4 regions of the Marinomonas maritima genome follow, and region 4 is predicted to be linked to each of the others. Evidence: predicted binding sites of a transcription regulator. Region 4 holds the regulator's gene; each other region holds the start of a gene.
What was found. Region 4 encodes PhoB, which activates phosphate uptake and scavenging genes when phosphate is short. Its sites were predicted from a motif close to TGTCATANNNNTGTCANA; they were not measured.
Positions count from the first base shown of each region.

Region 1 (5,646 bases), on a different contig from region 4:
AAACGTATGCTGGAGGCGGTCCGTCAATATGTGCCACTGGAACAGATCGCCGTGCATTTTCACGATACTTATGGGCAGGCCATTGCCAACCTGTATGCGGTGTTAGAAGAAGGCGTGGCGATTATCGATTCATCGGTCGCGGGTCTTGGCGGCTGTCCCTATGCGGCGGGTGCTTCAGGCAATGTCGCCACCGAGGACGTGCTGTATTTATTACAAGGTTTAGACATCGCCACTGGGGTAGATTTGCAAGCCATGATCAACACTGGCTTCTGGATCAGCCAACAGATGCAACGTCAAAATGGTTCTAAAGTGGCGCTTGCCAAAGGAATTAAGCATGAAAACTAGCCCTACAACGAATACTTCAACTAGCCCTACCACTCACTCTACCCGCCCAGTCACGGCCCTTGATCTGGCCACGCCCGCCGTGGCGGATTTACCAGACGAAAACCGCCGCTATTTTGAAAAGTGCCAACAAAAGCTAGGCATGATCCCCAATGTGTTGACGGCCTACAGTCACAATGTGGCTCAGCTAGAGGTATTTAGCCGTTTTTACAATGAGCTGATGCTAGGTGAGTCCGAACTGACACCACTAGAACGCGAAATGATCGCCGTCGTGGTGTCAGCCGAAAACCACTGTTTTTACTGCCTGACCGCCCATGGTGCCGCCGTGCGAGAGTACAGCCAAGACCCAGTATTGGGCGAACAACTGATGATGAACTATCGCAGCGCCACCTTATCCGCTCGCCATAGAGCCATGCTGGATTACGCCTCTTTATTGACCCGCACCCCTGCGCTGGTGACCCCAGCCGATGCGGCACCACTTAGGCAAGCGGGCTTTAGTGACACGGCTATCTGGGACATCTGCAATTTGATTGGTTTTTACAATATGACCAATCGCATTGCCTCGGCCGTTGATATGCGCCCCAACGAGGCCTATCACAGCCAACACCGTTAGCCAGACCTTTTTTGTACAACCGACTCTGCACTGCCTCTCGCAATCAACAATAATAATGGAGCCAGCACTATGACGACACTTTCAAGCTACAGCAGCGGTACCGCCGCCCAGCCGTTATTAGGGGAAACCATAGGCACGGCCTTTGATAATACCGTTGCCCGTTTTGCCGATAACGAAGCTTTGGTGGTGTTACACCAAAACATCCGTTGGACTTACAAGGAGTTACAACAAGAGGTAAATTTATGCGCCCGTGCCTTATTGGCTATTGGGGTGCAACGGGGGGATCGTGTCGCTATCTGGTCGCCGAATCGCTATGAGTGGACCTTGACCCAATTAGCAACCGCCAAAATGGGGGCCATTCTGGTTAACATCAATCCGGCGTATCGCGCCCATGAATTGGACTATGCATTAAACCATTCCCAAGCCCGCTACCTAGTCACGGCCGATAGTTTCAAAACATCGGATTATCGCGCCATGCTGTATGAACTCGCCCCTGAACTGGCCCATTGCCCTGTGGGTGAACTCAACGCCAGCAAGTTGCCCCTGTTAAAAGGTGTGATCAACCTAGATGCACAATCACATGCTGGCATGTGGCGCTGGGCCGATTTTATGCAAATGGCCGAGGAAATTCCGCAACACACACTGACGCAAATACAAGCCAGCTTGCAGTTTGATGATGCCATAAATATCCAATACACCTCAGGCACAACCGGCTTTCCGAAAGGCGCTACCCTGTCCCATCACAATATTCTTAACAATGGTTATTTCGTCGCCCAAAGCATGAATTTTACCGACCAAGATCGCTTGGTAATGCCTGTGCCTCTGTATCATTGCTTTGGCATGGTGATGGGCAACCTTGGTTGCATTACCCATGGGGCCACCATGATTTACCCCGCAGAAAGCTTTGATGCAGGCGCGGTTCTGCAAGCGGTACATCAAGAACGCGCCACCGCCCTCTATGGCGTACCGACCATGTTTATTGCCCAACTGGCGCACCCAGATTTTGACAAGATGGATCTGTCTTCCTTGCGCACTGGCATAATGGCGGGCTCTTTATGTCCCACCGAAGTGATGAAACAGGTCATCAGCAAGATGCATATGAAAGAAGTACAAATCGCCTATGGCATGACAGAAACCAGCCCAGTTTCCAGCCAAACAGGCCGTGATGACCCGTTAGAAAAGCGCGTCACCACAGTGGGTAAAACCCAACCCCATATTGAATCCAAAGTGATTGATACCAACACCGGACACATTCTCCCACGGGGCGAAATTGGCGAACTCTGCACCCGCGGTTACAGCGTCATGCTGCAATACTGGAACGATGCCGACGCCACCGCCAAAGCCATTGACCCTGCCGGTTGGATGCACACGGGCGATCTAGCCATCATGGATGAACAAGGTTATTTGCAAATTGTCGGCCGTATTAAAGACATGGTCATTCGCGGCGGGGAAAATATTTACCCGAAAGAAATCGAAGAGTTTTTATACAGCCATCCCGCCATTGCCGATGTCCAAGTCACCGGTATTCCCGATGAAAAATTCGGCGAAGAATTGATTGCTTGGGTCAAGTTTCACGCCCATGCAACCCCAGTCAGCGAAGCGGACTTACAAGCCTACTGCAAAGGCCAAATAGCCCACTTCAAAATTCCCCGTTATTTTAAATTTGTCGATGAATTTCCGATGACAGTCACAGGCAAAATACAAAAATTTAAAATGCGCGAAATATCCATCAAGGAACTGGCCCTAACATCGCAATAAATCGGCAACCTAGGCCGGAAGGCGCTGAAAGATGGTCATGCCGAAAGGCGCTGCGCTTTTCCGGCCTACTTTGTGTGTAATAAGGTTTGAATTACGTGTGGTAGAGTAGAAAAGCCGCAGGCGTCTTCCACCAATTTGGTTAGACCTTGGCATCGCATGGCGAAAAGACAGTTACCTTTCTAAAGCTAACCGGGCTTTTCTCGACTTTGTTAGTGAACATGGGCGCGATAACCAGTAAACATAAAAATGCCCACGTGCTGTATCTAATCACAATTAAAAAGCGTGGGCATTGCCATTAAAAGCGTAAACGTTCCACACCACGATATGATCCATATCAACCTGCCTTCCTGCGTAATAAACAAATAACACCACACGATTCAATATTTTCTCACTTTTTTTATTTACCTCATGCGCTTATTCCTGCGTTTTTCATCCCGTTCATTGCGACTAGACAGGCGAGCACTTAAGAATTCTAAAGCGCTCGCCCTACTGGCGTTTGCTTTTAGTGACTTAGCTAGACAAGTTACTAATCCCATGCTCGGTTTCATTTTCAAAATACCAAACTGTCATAAATTGGTCATTTTTTAGACTTATCTAGATAACCAAACTGTCACAAAACCTACCTAGTATCGCCTCATCAGAAACGCTTTTGCGTTCATCAATTAAAGAGGTCGACATCCAATGAGCATTATAGAAATCACTGGTGTAAAAAAACACTTCACCAAAGAAGTCTGTGCATTAAAGCATGTGGATTTATCAATTAAACAAGGCGAAATGGTGGCTCTTATTGGCCCTTCAGGTTCTGGAAAGTCTACGCTTATGCGACACATTTCAGGCTTAACTCTCGCCGATAAACACAGCGATTCCTGCATTAAGGTGCTAGGCAATACCATTCAACAACGCGGCAAGCTAGACAGACACGTTCGTACTTCTCGGTCGCAGATAGGCAATGTGTTTCAGCAATTTAATTTGGTAAGTCGTTTAAGCGTATTAACCAATGTGATGATCGGTGGACTCAGCCGCATTCCGACCTACCGCAGTTTACTGGGTTGGTTTACCGCTGAAGAAAAACACATGGCGCTTGAAGCGCTAGAAAGAGTGGGATTAAAAAACGTCGCCTTAAAACGTGCTTCGGAACTTTCTGGTGGTCAGCAACAACGAGTGGCCATCGCCCGCGCTCTAATGCAAAAAGCCAAGGTGATTTTGGCTGACGAACCCATTGCCTCCCTTGACCCTGAATCCTCTCGTTTGGTCATGCAAACCTTAAAAGACATCAACGAAAAAGATGGCATCACGGTTGTGGTAACGCTTCATCAAGTGGATTACGCACAAAAGTACTGTGAACGCGCCGTGGCGCTACAAGATGGAGAGGTGTTTTTCGATAACCTCATTCATCATCTGAATGAAGAAAACCTTGCCTCACTTTATGGCTCTCAACAAGAAGAATCGCCTGTTAACGATTCCTCTCAAGCCATCTTAAATGGAATATCACGCCCTAAAAACAGACGAATTACCACAGAAATAAACCGTGCAACGCACCACTCATTGATCAATTAATTATTGGAGTTTACGTTATGAAATTAAAAAGGTTTATCGCCAAAGTAATGTCAGCGACGGCATTTTTTGCATTACTGTCGGCTCCCGTGACAGTACAAGCAGAAGACATGAAAACACTGAACTTCGGCATCATATCTACCGAGTCTTCACAAAATTTAAAAACAGTCTGGGTGCCATTTTTAGACGATATGTCTAAGAAAATGGGCATGGAAGTAAAACCTTTTTTTGCTTCGGACTACGCTGGCATTATCCAAGCAATGCGTTTTGATAAAGTCGATATCGCTTGGTTAGGCAACAAATCAGCGCTAGAAGCAGTTGACCGTTCTGGTGCACAAATATTTGCACAAACGGTAGACGTTTCAGGCAACCCAGGTTATTGGAGTTTGTTATTGGTCAACAAAAACAACACCAAAATCAATACTGTTGAAGACATGCTTGAACACAGTAAAGAACTAACCTTTGGTAATGGTGATCCTAACTCTACGTCTGGCTTCCTAGTACCTAGTTACTATGTATTTGCCAAAAATAATGTTGATGCAAAGAAAATATTTAAACGTACGACCAACGCAGGACACGAAAGTAACTTCCTTGCGGTCGCGTCTGGGCAAGTTGATGTTGCAACAAACAATACTGAAAACGTGGCTCGTATCAAGTCAACACACCCTGATAAATACGACAAAGTTAAAGTCATCTGGAAGTCACCTTTGATTCCTGCCGATCCTATCGTTTGGCGTAAAAATCTACCTGAGAGCATCAAAGGTAAAGTTTACGACTTTATGTTGAGCTACGGGAAAACCAATGATTCTGAAGAACTTGAAATATTAGAAGCCCTACAGTGGGCACCATTCAAAGCGTCTAACGATGACCAATTATTGCCAATCCGTCAGCTAGTGTTGTTTAAAGAACGCCTTACATTGAGCGGCGATTCGAAAATGGCAGCCAAAGAAAAAGCGGAAAAAATCCAAGAAATTGATGACAAATTAGCAGAATTAAACCGTTCTATGGACGCTATTGCGGCCGCAAAAACGAACTAAGGTTCATGTAACTAAATCGGTTTAGCAATACAGGACAGATAAACGATAAAGGCGCGGTAAATACCATAAACATCACGCCTTTATCGTCACTTATCTTTCAATGACAAATAAGAATTGAGAAGCAACATGAGCGATATAGCAGTCAATCAACTCATCAAAAAACCTTTTAATTGGCTATCAGCAATCGGCTGGGCAGTGCTTTTTATGCTGTTAAGTTGGGGTTGGAATGCGGCAGAAATGAATCCGCTTGTTTTGATCAAAGACAGCGGCAATATGTTGGAATTTGCCGGCGATTTTTTCCCGCCCGATTTTCGTGATCTTTCCTATTATCTGGATGAAATG
Region 1 covers NZ_JAMZEG020000001.1:897,263-902,908, reverse strand. Annotated here, with positions in the region: gene M3I01_RS04380 (hydroxymethylglutaryl-CoA lyase) at 1-345, shown strand, start outside; gene M3I01_RS04375 (peroxidase-related enzyme) at 335-955, shown strand; gene M3I01_RS04370 (AMP-binding protein) at 1,025-2,713, shown strand; partial or broken gene M3I01_RS18560 (LysR family transcriptional regulator) at 2,841-2,951, shown strand; gene phnC (phosphonate ABC transporter ATP-binding protein) at 3,395-4,270, shown strand; gene phnD (phosphonate ABC transporter substrate-binding protein) at 4,288-5,304, shown strand; gene phnE (phosphonate ABC transporter, permease protein PhnE) at 5,431-5,646, shown strand, end outside.
Region 1: phnC (phosphonate ABC transporter ATP-binding protein) is a predicted target of PhoB. The motif match lies at 3,278-3,295, and genes of this name have one in related genera.

Region 2 (5,646 bases), on a different contig from region 4:
GCGATAATGCGTAATAAACTGGTTTTACCACAGCCAGATGGACCTAAAAAGCAGACAAATTCGCCTTCAGAAACATTTAGTGAAACGTCTTTTAGTGCTTGGAATGAGCCAAACATTTGATCGATATTGTTGAGTTCTAAATAGGCTTGGTTGGACATATCACTGTCCTCCTTGAATTTGGGCGCTTTTTGCAATGCTGTCTTTTACAATGGACTGTGGCGATAATTTTGTGTTTACCGCGTATCAATTTTTCACAAAAAACAAATCATATGACGGTTGTTAAAAAGAGAAATAGAGAATAAAGCGAGGCTTTATTCTCTATTCGTAGCAGCGATTTATTTTGCTTCGCTTTTGCTGTCGTAGCGTTCTTGCCACTTAGACAAAATCTTGACGCGGTTCGCTGCAGTCCACTCAAAGTCGTTATCAATCATTAACGTCTCTGCATTCTCTGGGAAAAACTCAACAGGCTTAGCAATGCCTGGTATTGCCACAACGGCATACCCTTCGTTGTACATTTCATTGGCTTTTTTCGACACAGTCCAATCAACCAAGGTTTTTGCCGCGGCGAGTTTGTCAGTGCCCTTAATAATCGAAGTGGCTTCCATGTCCCATCCTAGGCCTTCAGTTGGAAAAATAATGTCCAATGGTGCGCCAGATTTTTTCGATTTTGCGGCACGAAACGCAAATGAGATCCCGATTGGTATTTCACCTGAAGCGGCTAATTTACAAGGCTTAGAACCTGAGTGAGTGTAACGACTGATGTTACTATGTAGGCCATCCATATATTCCCAGCCCTTGTCTTCGCCGAAAATTTGTAACCAACTGCTGACGTCCAAGAACCCCGTACCAGATGAATTTGGGTTTGGCATAATAATGTGGTTTTTGTAGATTGGGTTGGTTAGGTCAGCCCACGAAGTAGGTTTTGGTAAACCAAGCTTTCCTGCTTCGACCGTGTTGTAGCAAATTGCAGCAATCCAAGCGTCCATTCCTGTCCAGACAGGGTTAGCAGATGTGTCTTTAAATTTCGCAGACAGTGCATCGTAGCCTTGAGGCTTATAGCTTTGGAGCATCCCTTCGTTTTTTAACAGCATAAGGCTGGTCGCGGCCAAGCCCCACACAACGTCCGCTTGAGGATTGTTTTTTTCAGCCAGTAACTTGGCGGTTACAATCCCCGTGGAATCGCGTACCCAGTTGATTTTGATTTCAGGGTGGTCAGCGTTAAAGCGAGCAGCGTATTTTTTAAGATCTTCGGCTTCCACTGCAGTGTAAACCGTTAATTCAGTTTGTGCCGCGTGTGTTGCGATAGAAACCGTTGCGATGCCTGCTAAAACCGCCAGACGTATTATTGGGTTTTTCTTTATCATCTTCACTTCTCCATGCATCAAGTTATCAACTGGTATAGACCAGATCAGATGAACAAAGTAACAGCCAGAGATGACATCTATGTGACAGGAAGAATACAGAGTAGAAAATATTTAAAAAGAAACGCTGGAAGGTAAAGATCACTCTTACTGAGAGAGTGACTGTAAACGCCGTGTTAAGGCGCTAATCGCGTAAGGAAATTTTGATTGTCATGGCATCATGTCGCCAGAATTCGTAATCGATTTCTAGAACTTTTTTGTCGCTGGTGTAGTTGATTCTTTCTATATGTAGTCCAGCTTGCCCTGCGGATATACCAAGATCGTTTGCTGCATGGGAAGGTAAGGAGGTGGATTTAAACACAAGGTCCATATCGCGATATTCTAGTTGGTATTTTTGTTTTAATAATTGGCCCAATGATTGGCTCAACTCTTCTTTTTCTATTCCGGGTAAAAGATCGATATTGATGTATATTTTCTCTATCAATACAGGACGTTGATCAATGTAGCGTCGACGATGTAAAAAGAGAATAGGTGTGTGTTCTTGTATGCCCATTAATTGCGCGATCTCTGCGGTAGCGGGTTCAACTTGCTGCATTAGCTTTTCTGTGTGCGGTATACCGCCCTGCTTAGAAACATACAAATTAAAGCTTAAATGACTGGCTGGGTCGTAGATTACAGCGGGTGGGGTAACAAACCATCCACGTCGATTTTGTCTGTAAATTAAGCCTTCTGCTTCTAGGTTCTGTAATGCTTGCCGCACGGTGACGCGAGTTAATTTGAATTGTTCACCGATTTCTCGTTCAGAGGGTAGTTTAGTGCCAGCTTTTAACGTTTTTTGCCGAATCAAATCTTTGAAATAGGTCTGTAAATGGCGATATTGGCTGTTTAACATAGCGTTTTTATTCCTAATAAAACCTAAGTTTAAAAGTCATCTTTCATGGTTGAATACACCTTTTAGCAGGTATCGTCGGTTTTATTCGTATTAACGGCTTATTCTTCTTTCCACTATGGCTGGATAACCTTTATGGCATGCCGCCGCACAATGTAGCGTACGATTGGCGGAATGGAAACAAGAGTCTTATGCGTGATTTGATACCTTAGAGGAAATAGCTTAACGCTGCTCATGGTCATCGTTGACGACTAATCAAACTTGAGTGTTTGATAAAGGGCTTCCCAGATACTGGTGGAAGCGCGACTGCGATAGTTGCGCCCTAAACAAACGAGATTAATTGGGTCTGTACTAGGGTGTTTCCAATCGGTCAGTATAGGAATAAGTGTTTTTTGCTCAATGTCTTTGCGGATGAGCAATGGGTCAATCATGATGATTCCTAACCCTAAACGGGCCATTTCAACGAGCGCTCTGCTATCATCTGTCGTTATATTACTCTGTACTTGAATGCTCTCTATTCGGCCATTGCCGTTATCGAAAGGCCAATTTTTCAACTCTATATTGCTGTTTTTAAAGACTAAACATTGGTGGTTATTCAATTCATTTGGATGTGTCGGCGTGCCATGTATGTGAAGGTATTCTGGACTTGCATACCAACCCCAGCGCTTCACTCCTATTTTTCTTGCTACTAAGGAGGAATCCGGTAAGTGTCCAATCCGAATGGCAATGTCGACTTGCTCTTCAATCAGGTCTATATATTTGTCGCTTAAACTCAGTTCTAGTGAAATATTAGGATATTGCTCTCGTAGTTGGCTAAATAAAGGTAACAAATAATGTTGACCAATGAGCGAAGAACAGCTGATTTTTACCTTTCCCGATGGTATGAAATCTAGATCTTCCATGACTCGTTGTGAGTCTTCTATTAGAGCCTTAAGTGGCTGACTGGCATCTAATAAGGACATCCCCGCTTCTGTTAGGCTTAATTTACGTGAGCTTCGTTGAATGAGCCTTTGCCCTAAGTGAGCTTCGAGTTGCTGGATTTTTTTACTCACCGACGAACGTGGTAGGTTGCATTGTATGGCGGCGGCTTGAAAGCTGCCTAAGCGGATCACTTCCTGAAACAAATACAGATGAGAAAGGTGGTTCAGTAAGGCTTTCATAGATGTATTTTCTTATCGTAAATAGGTAAGCGAAAGAAACAGAATAAGGGATGTATCTGAATATTGAAAGTTCCAATAGGGAAACTTAATGTTTCTTTATTAGTGCCTAATCGGAAACTATAAAAAATCATAACATGTGTGCTTGTTCTCTCACATCGTTAGGGTAAATAGCATGAACCAAAAAACATTTCTTATTACAGGTGCGACATCGGGTATCGGTTTTACATTAGCTAAGCATTGTGTCGATTTGGGGCATAACGTGATTATTACTGGTCGAGACCAATCTAAGTTGGATCGAGTGTCAATGGCGCTTGGTGTGACGGGGTATCTTGTAGACAACGCGGATATGGGACAAATTCGCTGGTTGGGTGAAACCTTAAAAAGCGAAGGGAAAGTCATTGATGGTGTTGTATTAAATGCCGGTATTTTTTACCCCGATGCCTTTTCAGAGACGACGCCAGACGCATTTGATACAACCATGGCAATTAATACTAAAGGACCTTTTTTTACCTTACAGGCGCTTTTACCTAGTCTAGCGAAACCGGCTAGTGTGGTGTTTATTTCCAGTATTGCGGTGACAAAAAGCTTTGAAGGTTGTGCCACGTATGCTGCCAGCAAAGCGGCATTTGAGGCGGTAGTTCGTGTGGCGAATATGGAATTGGCGAGCACAGAAGTGCGAATTAATATCGTACGTCCAGGAGTAACGGCGACAGAAATTCAATCTAAAGCCGGCATGACGAAAGAGCAGGAACACTCTTTGTTTGAAAGCCTTAGGGCAACGCCACTAGGTCGTGGGTTAAACTCGGCTGACCATGTTGGTGCTATTATGTACCTATTGGGTGATGATTCTATCGCTCTGCGAAATGCAGTGATCGAAGTGGAAGGTGGTTATCTTCTTTAAACAAATAAACAAATAAACAAATAAACAAATAAATAAACAAAAAGCGAAAGTCAGAAACGACTTTCGCTTTTTGTTTATTAAGCTACGACGCTTTCAAATATAGATTTTCAGCGACATCGTTTAGATTCAGATGATGCTCTCGTGGACGGAAGCTGCCTGATGTCGTCTTTAATTGGGGCGTATTATGAAAAAATGCGTTAGTCACAGTGTCGTAAAGTGTTTTACGTAAACGATAAAGAATTTAATTTTGGCTGCTGAGATAAAGTTCGGATTGGCTAAAACACTCGTAACTGCTTCATTTTAAAAGACTTAATACGAATCGTTTGACCTCAATTAATAAAAATTTTAATTTTTCACAGAACTTTTCTGATTTATGACAGTGTAATCTTTAAAAGTTAGCTATGTTTAGTAGTCAAAACGCAGTTTAAGGAGAGAGCTAGCATGAAAAAACAGGATGAAGGCATGACGCATTTGGTCAATTTACTCGAAGATTTAGAGAAAATCTCACTTCAAGATATATCACAAATTCCACTTTCTCAGCAGCACATACTGGCTGAAAAAATCGAAAGCTTGCAGGATGAATTGAAAGTGCTGGTAAACAAAGAAAAATCATCAACTCATTAAGCTAGACTTTCCATATTTTGCTCAAAAAAAGACCGGCCTAAGCCGGTCAAACGTTCAGAGAGTGTAAGGTGATATTATTCCCAAGAACGAATTAAATCGTCATAGGAAACAGTAACGCCTTGTGGTTTTTCATTCGCCAATTTCGCTTTTGGCGAACCTGGTTGAGCCAACCAGTAAGCTTCGTCACGCGGTGTGTTAAGTTTTGGTCCACATAGAGGCTGTACGTTAGCACGCTCTAAACGTTCCATTACTTTGTCTTGTGCCGCTGCTAGACCGTTCAAGGCTTCTTGAGGTGTCGCTTCGCCACTGGCCGCTTGAGAAATGTACTGCCACCAAAGCTGAGCTAGCTTAGGATAATCCGGTACGTTAATCCCAGTTGGAGACCACTGTTTACGAGCTGGTCCTTTGTAGAACTCTACTAAGCCACCTAGTTTAGGTGCTGCAGCCGCCATTTCAGGTGAGTTGATATCCGACTCACGAATAGGCGTTAGACCTACTAAGGTTTTTTTCAAAGAAACGGTTTTAGCCGTTGTGAACTGAGCGTACAACCAAGCCGCTAAGCGACGGTCGTCTGGTGTTGAGTTCATGAAGGTCCAAGCGCCAACGTCTTGATAACCTTTTTTCATGCCTTCTTCCCAGTATGGCCCAACAGGAGATGGTGCCATGCGCCATTTCGGAGTGCCATCCTCATTCACAACAGGAAGACCTTTA
Region 2 covers NZ_JAMZEG020000001.1:59,419-65,064, forward strand. Annotated here, with positions in the region: gene M3I01_RS00310 (putative 2-aminoethylphosphonate ABC transporter ATP-binding protein) at 1-158, opposite strand, end outside; gene M3I01_RS00315 (putative 2-aminoethylphosphonate ABC transporter substrate-binding protein) at 336-1,364, opposite strand; gene M3I01_RS00320 (UTRA domain-containing protein) at 1,546-2,253, opposite strand; gene M3I01_RS00325 (LysR family transcriptional regulator) at 2,502-3,410, opposite strand; gene M3I01_RS00330 (SDR family NAD(P)-dependent oxidoreductase) at 3,583-4,311, shown strand; gene M3I01_RS00335 (hypothetical protein) at 4,753-4,935, shown strand; gene M3I01_RS00340 (ABC transporter substrate-binding protein) at 5,010-5,646, opposite strand, start outside.
Region 2: M3I01_RS00315 (putative 2-aminoethylphosphonate ABC transporter substrate-binding protein) is a predicted target of PhoB. The motif match lies at 1,434-1,451, and genes of this name have one in related genera.

Region 3 (5,646 bases), on a different contig from region 4:
CATAGGTAGAAAGCCCGCTTGTTGAAACTGAATGGGGCTTACATTAATAGAAATACGCCAAGATACTTGCCACTTCCCCTCTTTCAACCAAACTGCTACTTGCGATAAGGCTTCATTCAAAACCCAATCACCAATCTCGACAATGAGCCCAATTTCTTCTGCCACAGGAATAAATTCAGCGGGAGAAATAAAGCCTTTTTTATCATCCTTCCAACGGATTAGCGCCTCAGCACCAATTAACTCGTTTTGATCGTTAATTTGCGGCTGATAATACAATTCAAATAACTTAAATTCTGTTGCATGATGAAGCGCTTTTTCCATCTCAAGACGCGCATCGGAAACGGCCTGCATTTCTTTTTTATACAAGGCAAAGGTATTACGTCCACACTCTTTTGCTCGATACAATGCAGTATCTGCTTGTTTTAAAATAATTTCTTCAGAGCATTCAGAATCATCAAATATAGTGGCACCTAGACTCGCCGTTATATGCACCTCATGGTGACCTGCTTTTTTAACTTGTTGGCACGCAAACATAATACTTTCAGCGAACCCGTTTATAACGAGTTCAACTTGCTTTTTATTGTCGCCTAAATTAGTTAATAAAAAAGCGAACTCATCGCCGCCCATCCGAGCAAAAACAACATTTTCCTCAATAAGAGCAGATAGTTGTGACGCCACACAACACAGCAGCTGATCACCTACATTATGACCAAGCGAATCATTAATCGTCTTGAACCTATCGAGGTCCATAAAAACAACGGCAGAAGAACTTGGAATTGGCTGCTTACGCTGTAGCGTTTCACGCAGTTTATCCGCTAAATATTGACGGTTGGGGAGGTTTGTGACTGAATCGTAATACGCCAAATAATGGATATGTGCTTCTGTTTCTTTGCGTTCAGAAACATCACGAATAAGCATCAAAACTTCTACTTTGTCTTGTATTTTGTACTTTGCTAACCGTATTTCGACAGGCAATTCAATATTTTGTATTTGATAAAGCGTTTCAACAGTACGAGGAGCGTCTATTTGAAGTGAATTCAAAGCTTCTGAAAATACGCCCCAAGATGAAGAGGCATGCAAGGTTTCCAAAGAAAGAGATTTAAGTGTCTCACTTTTCATTTTCAACATGAATTCCGCTGCGGTATTAACCAGCGTTATTTTATTGTTTTCATCCAACAACAAAATACCATCTGCCGCATGCTCTATCATCGCTTTTGTATGACTATCACTGCGCTCCAAATCACTAAGCGCCGTATTTAATTTGTTCCAAAGTAAAGAGAAAGTGGAATGCAAATGTCCTAATTCATCCGATTTATGGCGTCGATAAAATGATTTTGGTAAAGGTAGCTTTTCATTGTAGCCTACCGTCGACAAGGATTCCGTCAAACGCTTTAAAGGGTGTGTCACTAAAAAGTAGAAGACCAATGAAATCAAAGAGGCCAATAAAACATCTTTGAACAGATTATAAATCAATATGGAAAGTTGCTCTTTAAATATTTTATCGAGCAAATAACGCTTCTCTGGCAAGACTAGCAAATACCCAGCTTGAAAAAGTGGCCTTTCTAAGCGCAATTCCCGCTTATAATTCTGCAAGTCAGGTAAAAAATAATCAGCCAATGAATGGGAAGCGGAAAAATGATGTTTTGCAGCAGTTGCTTGCACAAACAACACTCCAGCCTCGTCTCGAACTTCTACATGGGCAATAGAGGAACTCAGCAGCAAACTATCAATCTGGTGTTGAGCAAAAGTAATGTCTAGCCGGAAAACAGCCTCAGACAGTGGTTTTTCGACAACAGCCAGCAATTCATCAAAGTCTTGATCTATCTGTTGCTTCTGATATCGAATACCATCAATAAATTGAATGCCGCTACTGACCAAACTTAAAACAATCGCGAGCGCTAAGGTTAAAACCGCTTGTTTTATAAATAGTGATTTAGAAAGTACGACGCCCATTACTACTCACTTAAATTTTTCATGTCCTGCGAGGCACTCTACCTACCCCCCTATAATAGAAAACTAACTAGGATGATCGAAGTAAACATATAAATTATAAAGAAAAAATAAGTTATGTACCTTTGCCCAAGAAAACTAAGACTGACATTTTATCTATAATGAAGCAAGGATGCCATAAGTAAACTTTATACACTTAATGATATAAGTCATGGAACATAATACGATTAGAAATAAAAAGGGTCGACTCAGGTAACTAAGCATTATTCAAAGAACCTACGCGCAATAAAAAACCAGTATGAATACTGGTTTTTTCATCGCTGAAAACGCTTAGCCTATTACTGCGCCATCTTTACGAGAAATCGCAACGACACTAGAGCGAGGAACAGACTGTCCGCCGTCAGGCCAATGAGAATTTCCTTTCTCGCCAGGGTGTTGAACACTAATAAACATAGTAGTTCGTTCAGCGTTCCAAGCAGACCCTGTAATTTCACACTCCTTTGGCCCAACTAAGAAACGACGAATTTCACCGGTTTCTGGGTCGCCAACCAACATCTGATTATTACCTTGACCCTGAAACCCTTTGACATTTGAATAATTACCGTCTGTTTGAATCCACAATAATCCTTTAGAGTCGAATTTCAGACCATCTGGCGAGTTAAACATATTATCTTGGTTGATGTTTTGAGAGCCCGCATTAGCATCGTCATAAACCGCTGGATTGCCCGCGAGTACAAACAAATTCCACTTAAACTCACTGCTGGTGTGGTCTTCGTTCATCGGAATCCAACGAACGATCTGACCAAAATTATTTTCCACTCGAGGATTAGGGCCACTTGGGGGAGTTGCATCACCACCCGCATTCGGTTTTACACCACGATTTTTATTGTTCGTCAAAGCACAGAAGACTTCCGCTTTATTTGGGTTTGCTGCCACCCACTCAGGGCGATCCATCGTTGTCGCCCCCACTTTAGAGGCAGCCATTCGAGTATGAATCGAAATTTCAGCGTCTGTCATCCCTGTTGTTTTTGGTGTTAAAGCGAGCCATTCACCACGATTGTTATCGTGGAATTTGGCAACAAACAATGTCCCTTCTTCCAGTAAGTCGCGATTATTACCTCCCGCTAAATACTTATGCTTAGACACAAAACGATACAAAAATTCACCCCGTTCGTCATCGCCAAGATAGACCACAACATGGCCATTTGAAGCGATGGTCAATTCTGCATTTTCGTGTTTAAAACGACCCAGTGCTGTACGCTTTTTTGGACGAGAGGTTGGGTCTAACGGATCAATCTCAACCACATAACCAAAACGGTTTGGCTCATTGGGCTCTTTGATTAAATCAAAACGCGCATCACTCATCGCCCAATTGTAGCGCCCTTCTGTGCTAAGGCCGTAACGTTTAAACGCTTCAGGCATTTTGTAATTTTTATCATTGGCAGTGAAGTAGCCATTGAAGTTTTCTTCGCAAGTAAGATATGTACCCCATGGCGTTTGTCCATTACCACAGTTATTCCAAGTACCTTTGGCAACTAAGCCTTTAGGATCTTCTGACGTCTGCATCCATTTATGGCCTCGCGCTGGGCCGGTAATGTCCATTTCTGTGTCAGCGGTAATTCGGCGATTATATAGAGAGTCTTGAACAATTCCCCAGTTACCACCTCGTTGAGCCACTTCCACAATAGAGACACCATGCGCCGCTTTGTTTTTACGAACGTCGTCTGCTGTTTCAGGCATACCATTAGCCCGATTCGCATGAAGCGTTTTTCCATCGGTGTATTCGTTGTTAATGGCCATGATCTGCTTGCCATCTTTCGAGAAAAAAGCCATACCATCATTATGATCACCAAAAGCCAACTCTTGAGAAGCGCCTGTACCACCTGTTGTAGTATCTAACGCTGGGGCATTACTGAACAATGGGTCACCCCAAGAAACAACCACTTCCCACTTATAGCCTTCAGGCACCGTTATAGTATCAAGACCATTTGCCTTGACCATCTTAAACGCAAGACGTGACTCGTCTGTACCAGCCGCCAATGCTTTTCCTGCTGATAATGCAGTAGAGCCCATCACAAATGCGCCTGCACCAACAGCCACGCCACTGCCCAAAAAACCACGGCGAGAAACCATTTTATTGGCCACTTCTTCGAACTCTACGACGCGTGGCGCAGGTCGCGAAATTTCATCTAATTCATCAAAACTCATATGATTCATTTGTTTAATTTTCATAATACTGCCCCTACTATTAAATATATTCTCCCCAATTGGCGACTAATCCAATTAAAGAAAGTGATCAAGAATGACCTTCCCCTGCAAAAGAAAGTTGATCATCAATTTATAGGCAAAAGATTACATAGAAATGACAGAGGCTTAGCATTATGGTTATATTGCTGAAAGGGTAAGCATTAAATGCGGAAAATTAGCAACACCAAACGCATATGAACGCAATTTTAGAAAAGGAAAATCATCAAACAGGCATGTTTGCAGCGACTCTCAGAGTATGGTGACTAAAACAGGAGTAACATTTTTTAAATCTCCCTTAGATATTATAAAACTAAACATACCTATCGAGGACGGCTCAATGATCAATACGCTTCGCAAAATCCCCATTAACCTACGCCTAACCAGCTTGGTTTTTTTCTTTTCTCTAGGACTATTACTGGTCATTTATTTAACTCTCACGGTCAATAAACAATCTCTTCTTGATGAAAAATATTCTCAAACGAAGCATGTTATTGAAACAGCAACAGGTGTCCTTAAACACTATTACAAACTTCAACAATCTGGCGAGCTTACTAAGGCCGACGCCCAACGTCATGCAATGGAGACCATTAAAGACATTCGTTACGCAGAATCAGAGTATTTTTGGATTAATGACTATAATGCCATCATGGTCATGCACTCGGTCAAACCGGCATTAGATGGAAAAGACCTTACCAATCTAGAAGACACAAATGGCAAAAAATTCTTTTCAGAGTTCGTGAAGGTCGTCAAAGCGAAAGAAGCGGGGTTCGTTGACTATTTGTGGCCAAAGCCTGGCAGCGAAAAACCAGTAGAGAAAATTTCCTATGTACAAGGTTTTAAGCCTTGGGGATGGATCATCGGTTCCGGAATTTATTTAGATGATGTGGATTCTCAATTCAAACAAGAAGCCATTAAACTAGGCACAGTCAGTGCTATTATCATATTAATATCTCTGCTTATATCCTTTTTAATTGTACGTTCAATTCTCTTACCCATTGGTCAAATACAAACCGCCTTGCACAATATTTCAGCCGGCGATGGCGACTTAAAAACACGTCTACCAGAGTCAGGCAAAGATCAATTGACCGAAATTGCAATTTATTACAATACTTTTGTAGAACGCCTTTCAAAAACCTTAACTAAAGCGGTATCCCTTAATAAAGAAGTTGAAAGCAAAAGCCAAGAATTAAAATCCGTTGCAGCAAAAACACAAACGATCACACAACAACGTGAAGGCATGTTTGCGGAAATGGCAGAAACCATCAAAGAAGTTGATACGTTTAAAAATGAAGTCATTGAAGGCACTCAGTCCACTCTTACCTCTGCACAAATAACGGCAGAAAAAACACAAACGGGACAAGTCTCTATTAAACAAACGGTAGAATCTCTTGAAAAGCTCTCTGAGGATCTCGAAGCGGGTCTAAACACCGTTGTACAACTAGCAGAACA
Region 3 covers NZ_JAMZEG020000003.1:35,670-41,315, forward strand. Annotated here, with positions in the region: gene M3I01_RS12235 (EAL domain-containing protein) at 1-1,953, opposite strand, end outside; gene M3I01_RS12240 (PhoX family protein) at 2,281-4,182, opposite strand; gene M3I01_RS12245 (methyl-accepting chemotaxis protein) at 4,535-5,646, shown strand, end outside.
Region 3: M3I01_RS12240 (PhoX family protein) is a predicted target of PhoB. The motif match lies at 4,301-4,318, and genes of this name have one in related genera.

Region 4 (5,646 bases):
TATTTCTGCAGCTTAACCATTGTTTTACAAGGAATTGAATGGAACCGTCTCGAGACCTTCAGCCAAACAAAAAATTACGGGTTGTGCATTTAGCTGATCACACAGGTCGATTGCAGGTTATTTTTCCTGATAGCAATATGCTCGATATTGCTGCGGTATCACGAATAACTAAGCGGCGTTTTGAGCCCGTTACCAACTATCACAGTTCGGGCGACCCTCTCATCAAACCCAACAGTATAACGACTATATTAGAAGCCAATATTCTCAAAGAAGCTTCTGTGTCAATTCGAACAAAAGTGAATGGGTTCTATCGCGATACGACATCGGCAGAATTAGAGAGTATGTTCTCTGGCCCATTAAACCGCTTCGAAAACATTTCCATTAGTACGCAACTAATAAAACGCCCCGTAGACAATCATGAAGACGATGAGGAACAGATTCTTCAAGCACTCGGACGCTTTCAATCTATTAGGCTTAAACAGCGGTTAGAAGAAACATTAGAAATCCCTCCTTTACCGGCGTCTTCACATAGAATTATTCGCTTATCATCTGACACAAAGGCGGGAACCAATGAACTATGTGAGGTCATCGCTCTTGACCCAAGCCTAGCGGCACAAGTCGTCAGTTGGGCGTCATCACCCTATTATGGTGCTCCAGGCGACATAGAATCAGTAGAGGACGCTATTATTCGAGTCCTAGGCTTTGATATGGTAATGAATCTAGCGCTTGGGCTTTCGATGGGAAATGCATTTCAAGCGCCCGAAGACGGTCCACGTCACTACGAAGACTTTTGGCTCGACTCTGTCTCTAATGCCGTGCTTGTGGAGTCCTTGGTCAAAGCCATGCCAAACAAAAGTCGCCCAAAAATCGGTCACGCCTACCTTGCGGGGTTGCTACATAATTTTGGTTATTTGGCCATAAGCACTATTCTACCACCACATTTTTCTATCCTGTCTCGGTATCAAGAAGCGAACGCGCATTTGCCTTCTGAGCTGATTGAAATGCAGATACTGCACTTTACCAAAGAACAATTAGGTTCTTGGTTATTGCGTTACTGGAGCTTGCCTGACAATATTTGGACCGCCATCCGATACAGCAAAAAACCACACTATTACGGCGAACATGCCATTTTAGCAAAACTGCTGTATGTCTCATTCCAGTTACGCAATGAAGGGATCATTGAGCCATCCGTTCTGCAGGAAATAGGCCTGACACTAGAAGAGGCCGAAGCGTGCCGTGATGCGGTTTATCAAAAATCTACAGAGCTGCATAAAATGGTCGCTTTGATTAATAAAATGAATGCTTAACCTCTTATGACATTAATGAACCCCTCTGCCGCCCAGCAATTTGATTATCGATGGGCACCTGTTCATCGGATCAATAAAGTTAAAGTGCCTAAAACACTCTGGCCTTGGTTGGTCACTCACGATTCTTTGACCGCAAAACTACAAAGCCTCGGCACATTAACGGTTCACGTCATAGAGGACGCTTGGGGGGCACCAACAGCTCGAGAGCGAAAGTGTCTCAAGTTACGCCCAAGGGAGGCGGCTCGAATTCGCACCGTACTGCTTAAGGTGGATGGTAAGGCCGTCATATATGCTCGCTCAATTATCCCAGCCAAATCTCTACGAGGCCATTGGCGTCAAGTAAAGCATCTAAAAGACAAGCCCTTAGGCGGCTATCTTTTTCAACATCGAGCATTGACTCGAAGCGGCATTGAAATAACGCAATTGCCAAAAAGCATGTTTCCCAATCAACAAAGTGCTTTATGGGCAAGACGCTCTGTATTTCATCAGTTTGGACCCGGCATATTAGTGAACGAAGCCTTCTTCGATGATATTAACCACCTAAAACCGCTGTTTGGATTTTTATGAGTAAACTAAAAAATTACGCAGAATTAACGAGATTTAACCGCCCTATTGGTTCATTTTTATTAATGTGGCCGACGTTGTGGGCATTATGGCTTGCCGCTGATGGCATGCCTGAGTGGCATCTGCTCATCATTTTTATATTGGGCGTTTTTAGCATGCGTTCAGCGGGTTGTGTAATCAATGATTACGCCGATAGAAAAGTCGATGGAAGCGTTGATCGCACAAAGAATCGGCCTTTACCCTCTGGTCGTGTGTCAGAAAAAGAAGCCCTTTTACTCTTTTCCGCACTCTGCGTACTGAGTTTTATTTTGGTACTGTTTACCGATTTACAGACCATATTGCTGTCATTCGTCGGCTTAGGGCTGGCTGCTCTGTACCCTTTTATGAAGCGATACACTCATCTGCCACAACTTTTTCTTGGATTGGCTTTTTCTTGGGCTATCCCTATGGCATACAGTGCGCAAGGCGGTGATTTAACCAACCCAGAATTATGGATGTTATTCGTAGCAAACTGCTTTTGGACGATTGCATACGATACGTATTATGCAATAACTGATCGTCCAGATGACCTCAAAATTGGCGTGAAATCTACTGCTATATTATTTGCAGAATACGACTTGTTCGTCATTCTTTGTTTGCAAGGGTTAACCCTGTCCTTATTAACATGGATTGGCTTACTCGCAGGACTGAGTTGGCCCTATTTTGTGTCTTTGCTAGTTTGTGTAGTACTCTTTTATTTGCAGTTTAAACAAGCAAAAAATCGCGATAGACAAGCCTGTTTTCGCTCTTTTTTAGACAATAATCGCGTTGGCTTCTGTGTTTTCATCGGCCTAACAGTAAACTATTTTTTGTAATATATGGCAAAGTTGTGACATTTTAACCAAACTGTCACATTAGGCCGCTTTAATGAAACCGTTCCTGAGATGAGGATAAATCCTGTGACCGGTAAAAAAGTATTAATTATTGATGACGAGTCGTCTATACGCGAAATGATCGCTATAGCACTCGAAATGGCGGGCTACGAATATTTAGAAGCTGAAAACATTCAGCAAGCCCATGAAATCATTGTCGATCATCGACCAGATCTTATTTTGGTCGATTGGATGATGCCTGGTGGTAGCGGTATTGAACTGACTCGCCGACTCAAAAAAGACAGCACAACCGCTGAAATTCCAGTCATTATGCTGACCGCAAAAAGTGAAGAAGACAATAAAATCCAAGGTCTAGAAGTAGGTGCTGATGACTACATCACCAAACCTTTCTCACCACGTGAGCTGGTTGCGCGACTCAAGGCTGTATTACGACGAGCGACACCTCAAGGCGTTGATGAGCCTATCGAAATAGAAGGCTTGATCCTTGATCCGATCAGCCAACGAGTCACTATTGGTACTCGCCCATTAGAAATGGGGCCAACAGAGTATCGCTTATTAAAATTTTTGATGACCCACCAAGAACGTGCTTATTCAAGAGCTCAGCTGTTGGATCAAGTATGGGGTGGCAATGTCTACGTTGAAGAGCGTACGGTTGATGTTCATATACGTCGCTTACGAAAAGCCATTGGTAGCACTCACGATTCCTTGATACAAACAGTACGAGGTACTGGCTACCGCTTCTCAGCAAAAAGGCCCCTATGAAAACGATTTGGCGAAACACCATTATTACTTGGTTAGCAGGTCTCGCGGCTTGTGTTGTGATAGGCCTTATTATTGGGCAATTGTTAGGTGTTTTACTGCTGTACGTATTGGGGTCTTTATACTGGCAGCTGTATCAACTGTATCAATTTCATTATTGGTTACGCCATTCTGGTCGCGCAGCGCCACCAGAAGCCAGCGGCATTTGGGGCGAAGTCTTTGATGCCGTATATCGTTTGCATAAAAAACAGCGCAAGTCCAAGCGCCGTATGCGCCAAGCACTAACGCGAATAGAAAGCTCCACAACCGCCTTAAAAGAAGGCGTTATCATGGCCGACAACCAAGGCAATTTAGAGTGGTGGAATAACTCTGCAGCACACTTTCTTGGCCTGATGCGCCCAGTAGATCGCGGCCAAGTAATCACTAATATTGTCCGTAGTCCTGAGTTTTTCCGTTATTTCAGCCAAAAGCGATTTGGCGAACCCTTGATTATCAAATCTCCAGCGAAAGACGGCGTCTATTTGGAAATTCAAACCACTTTGTACGATAAGAACGATCACCTGATTTTTGTACGTGACGTGACCCGCTTACATTTACTGGAACAAATGCGCAAAGACTTTGTTGCCAACGCCTCCCATGAATTAAAAACGCCACTCACCGTCATAAAAGGCTATTTAGAAACGCTCGACATGTTTAAAGACAGTCTGCCGAAAAGCATGCAGAAAGGCATTGTGAATATGTCTGAGCAATCTGAACGGATGGAGCAACTGATTGAAGATCTCTTACTGTTGTCTCGTTTAGAAAGCGACGACAAGCGCGAAGAAAACCAGTGGCACAGGGTCTCAGACTTAGTACAGTCCGTTACCAACGCCACAGAAGCCATCTTGAACGCAAAGCATACGCTGATAGTCAATATCCCTGAGGAAGCCCGTCTGTACGGCTCCTATAAAGAGCTATACAGTGCCTTCTCGAACCTTATCGTCAATGCCATTAAATATTCACCGGATGGCGGCGATATCACGATTAAGTGGGAATCGAGTGAATTCAACGGCGTTTTTTCAGTCAAAGATTCTGGACTAGGTATCGATCCAAGATACATTCCACGCTTAACAGAGCGTTTTTTCAGAGTGGATAAGGGTCGAGGATCAAAGACAGGCGGCACGGGTCTTGGATTGGCAATCGTAAAACATGTTTTATTACACCATGACGCCAAACTGCAAATACGCAGTGAGCCCGGTCAAGGAAGCACTTTTTCCTGTCATTTTCCCGCCAGTAGAACACGCACGGACAATATTCCCGCCATCACATCCCACAATGAAATACCTTCAAATGCTCAAGAATAAAATATGACCCCCTCCCCTTATTAAGGGGAGAGATACAAGGGTTAGGGTGGGGTTATAAACTGTCAAATAACTGCTTTATAAACGCTTCTTTCTCACTGTCTTGATCGATCAAACTCAATATCACAGTCAAAAACGTGGAATCGTGTTTTTTCTCTGTCGTGGCAACCGATTGTATGTAGTAGTTAAGCCTATTTATCTTTCCGCCAAATTCCAAATCTAATACCGCTTGCCCCAGCACCTGTGGCACCACATCGTCGCTTTTAATGAACATGGTCGCTTCGGTCTTACTAAACTGGACAATCATACAACGGAACTGCTTGGCTTCAAATCGTACCAATGTAGGGATTTTGACATCTTTCACCGACGCGACAGGAGCATCAGGGTTTATAAACTTCGTCGCTTGCACTGGCGCGGATTTTCCAGCCCCCATCAATACATCCAATGATGCAGAGCTAACGCCACCAGGGGCATTAGAATCACGTGGTTTTTGTGAAGACAATTTACCATCAAGGTTGTGCTTTTTCGCAGCAGATATCACTTTATTAACTAACTGCTCGCTCGAAAATGGTTTACCCAGATAATCCGTCACACCCGACTGAACCGCTTCCACCACATGGCTTTTATCACCACGGCTGGTAATCATCACAAAAGGGACATCTTCTTTTTTATATTTTGGTTGTTCTCGACACCATTTAAGTAACTCGACACCTGTCATTTCAGGCATTTCCCAGTCACATAACACCATATCAAACTGTGCTTTCGTCAGCATTTGCTGAGCTTTACGACCATTCACCGCTTCTT
Region 4 covers NZ_JAMZEG020000004.1:413,816-419,461, forward strand. Annotated here, with positions in the region: gene M3I01_RS17065 (HDOD domain-containing protein) at 39-1,307, shown strand; gene M3I01_RS17070 (chorismate--pyruvate lyase family protein) at 1,314-1,874, shown strand; gene ubiA (4-hydroxybenzoate octaprenyltransferase) at 1,871-2,725, shown strand; gene phoB (phosphate regulon transcriptional regulator PhoB) at 2,810-3,505, shown strand; gene phoR (phosphate regulon sensor histidine kinase PhoR) at 3,502-4,845, shown strand; gene M3I01_RS17090 (response regulator) at 4,898-5,646, opposite strand, start outside.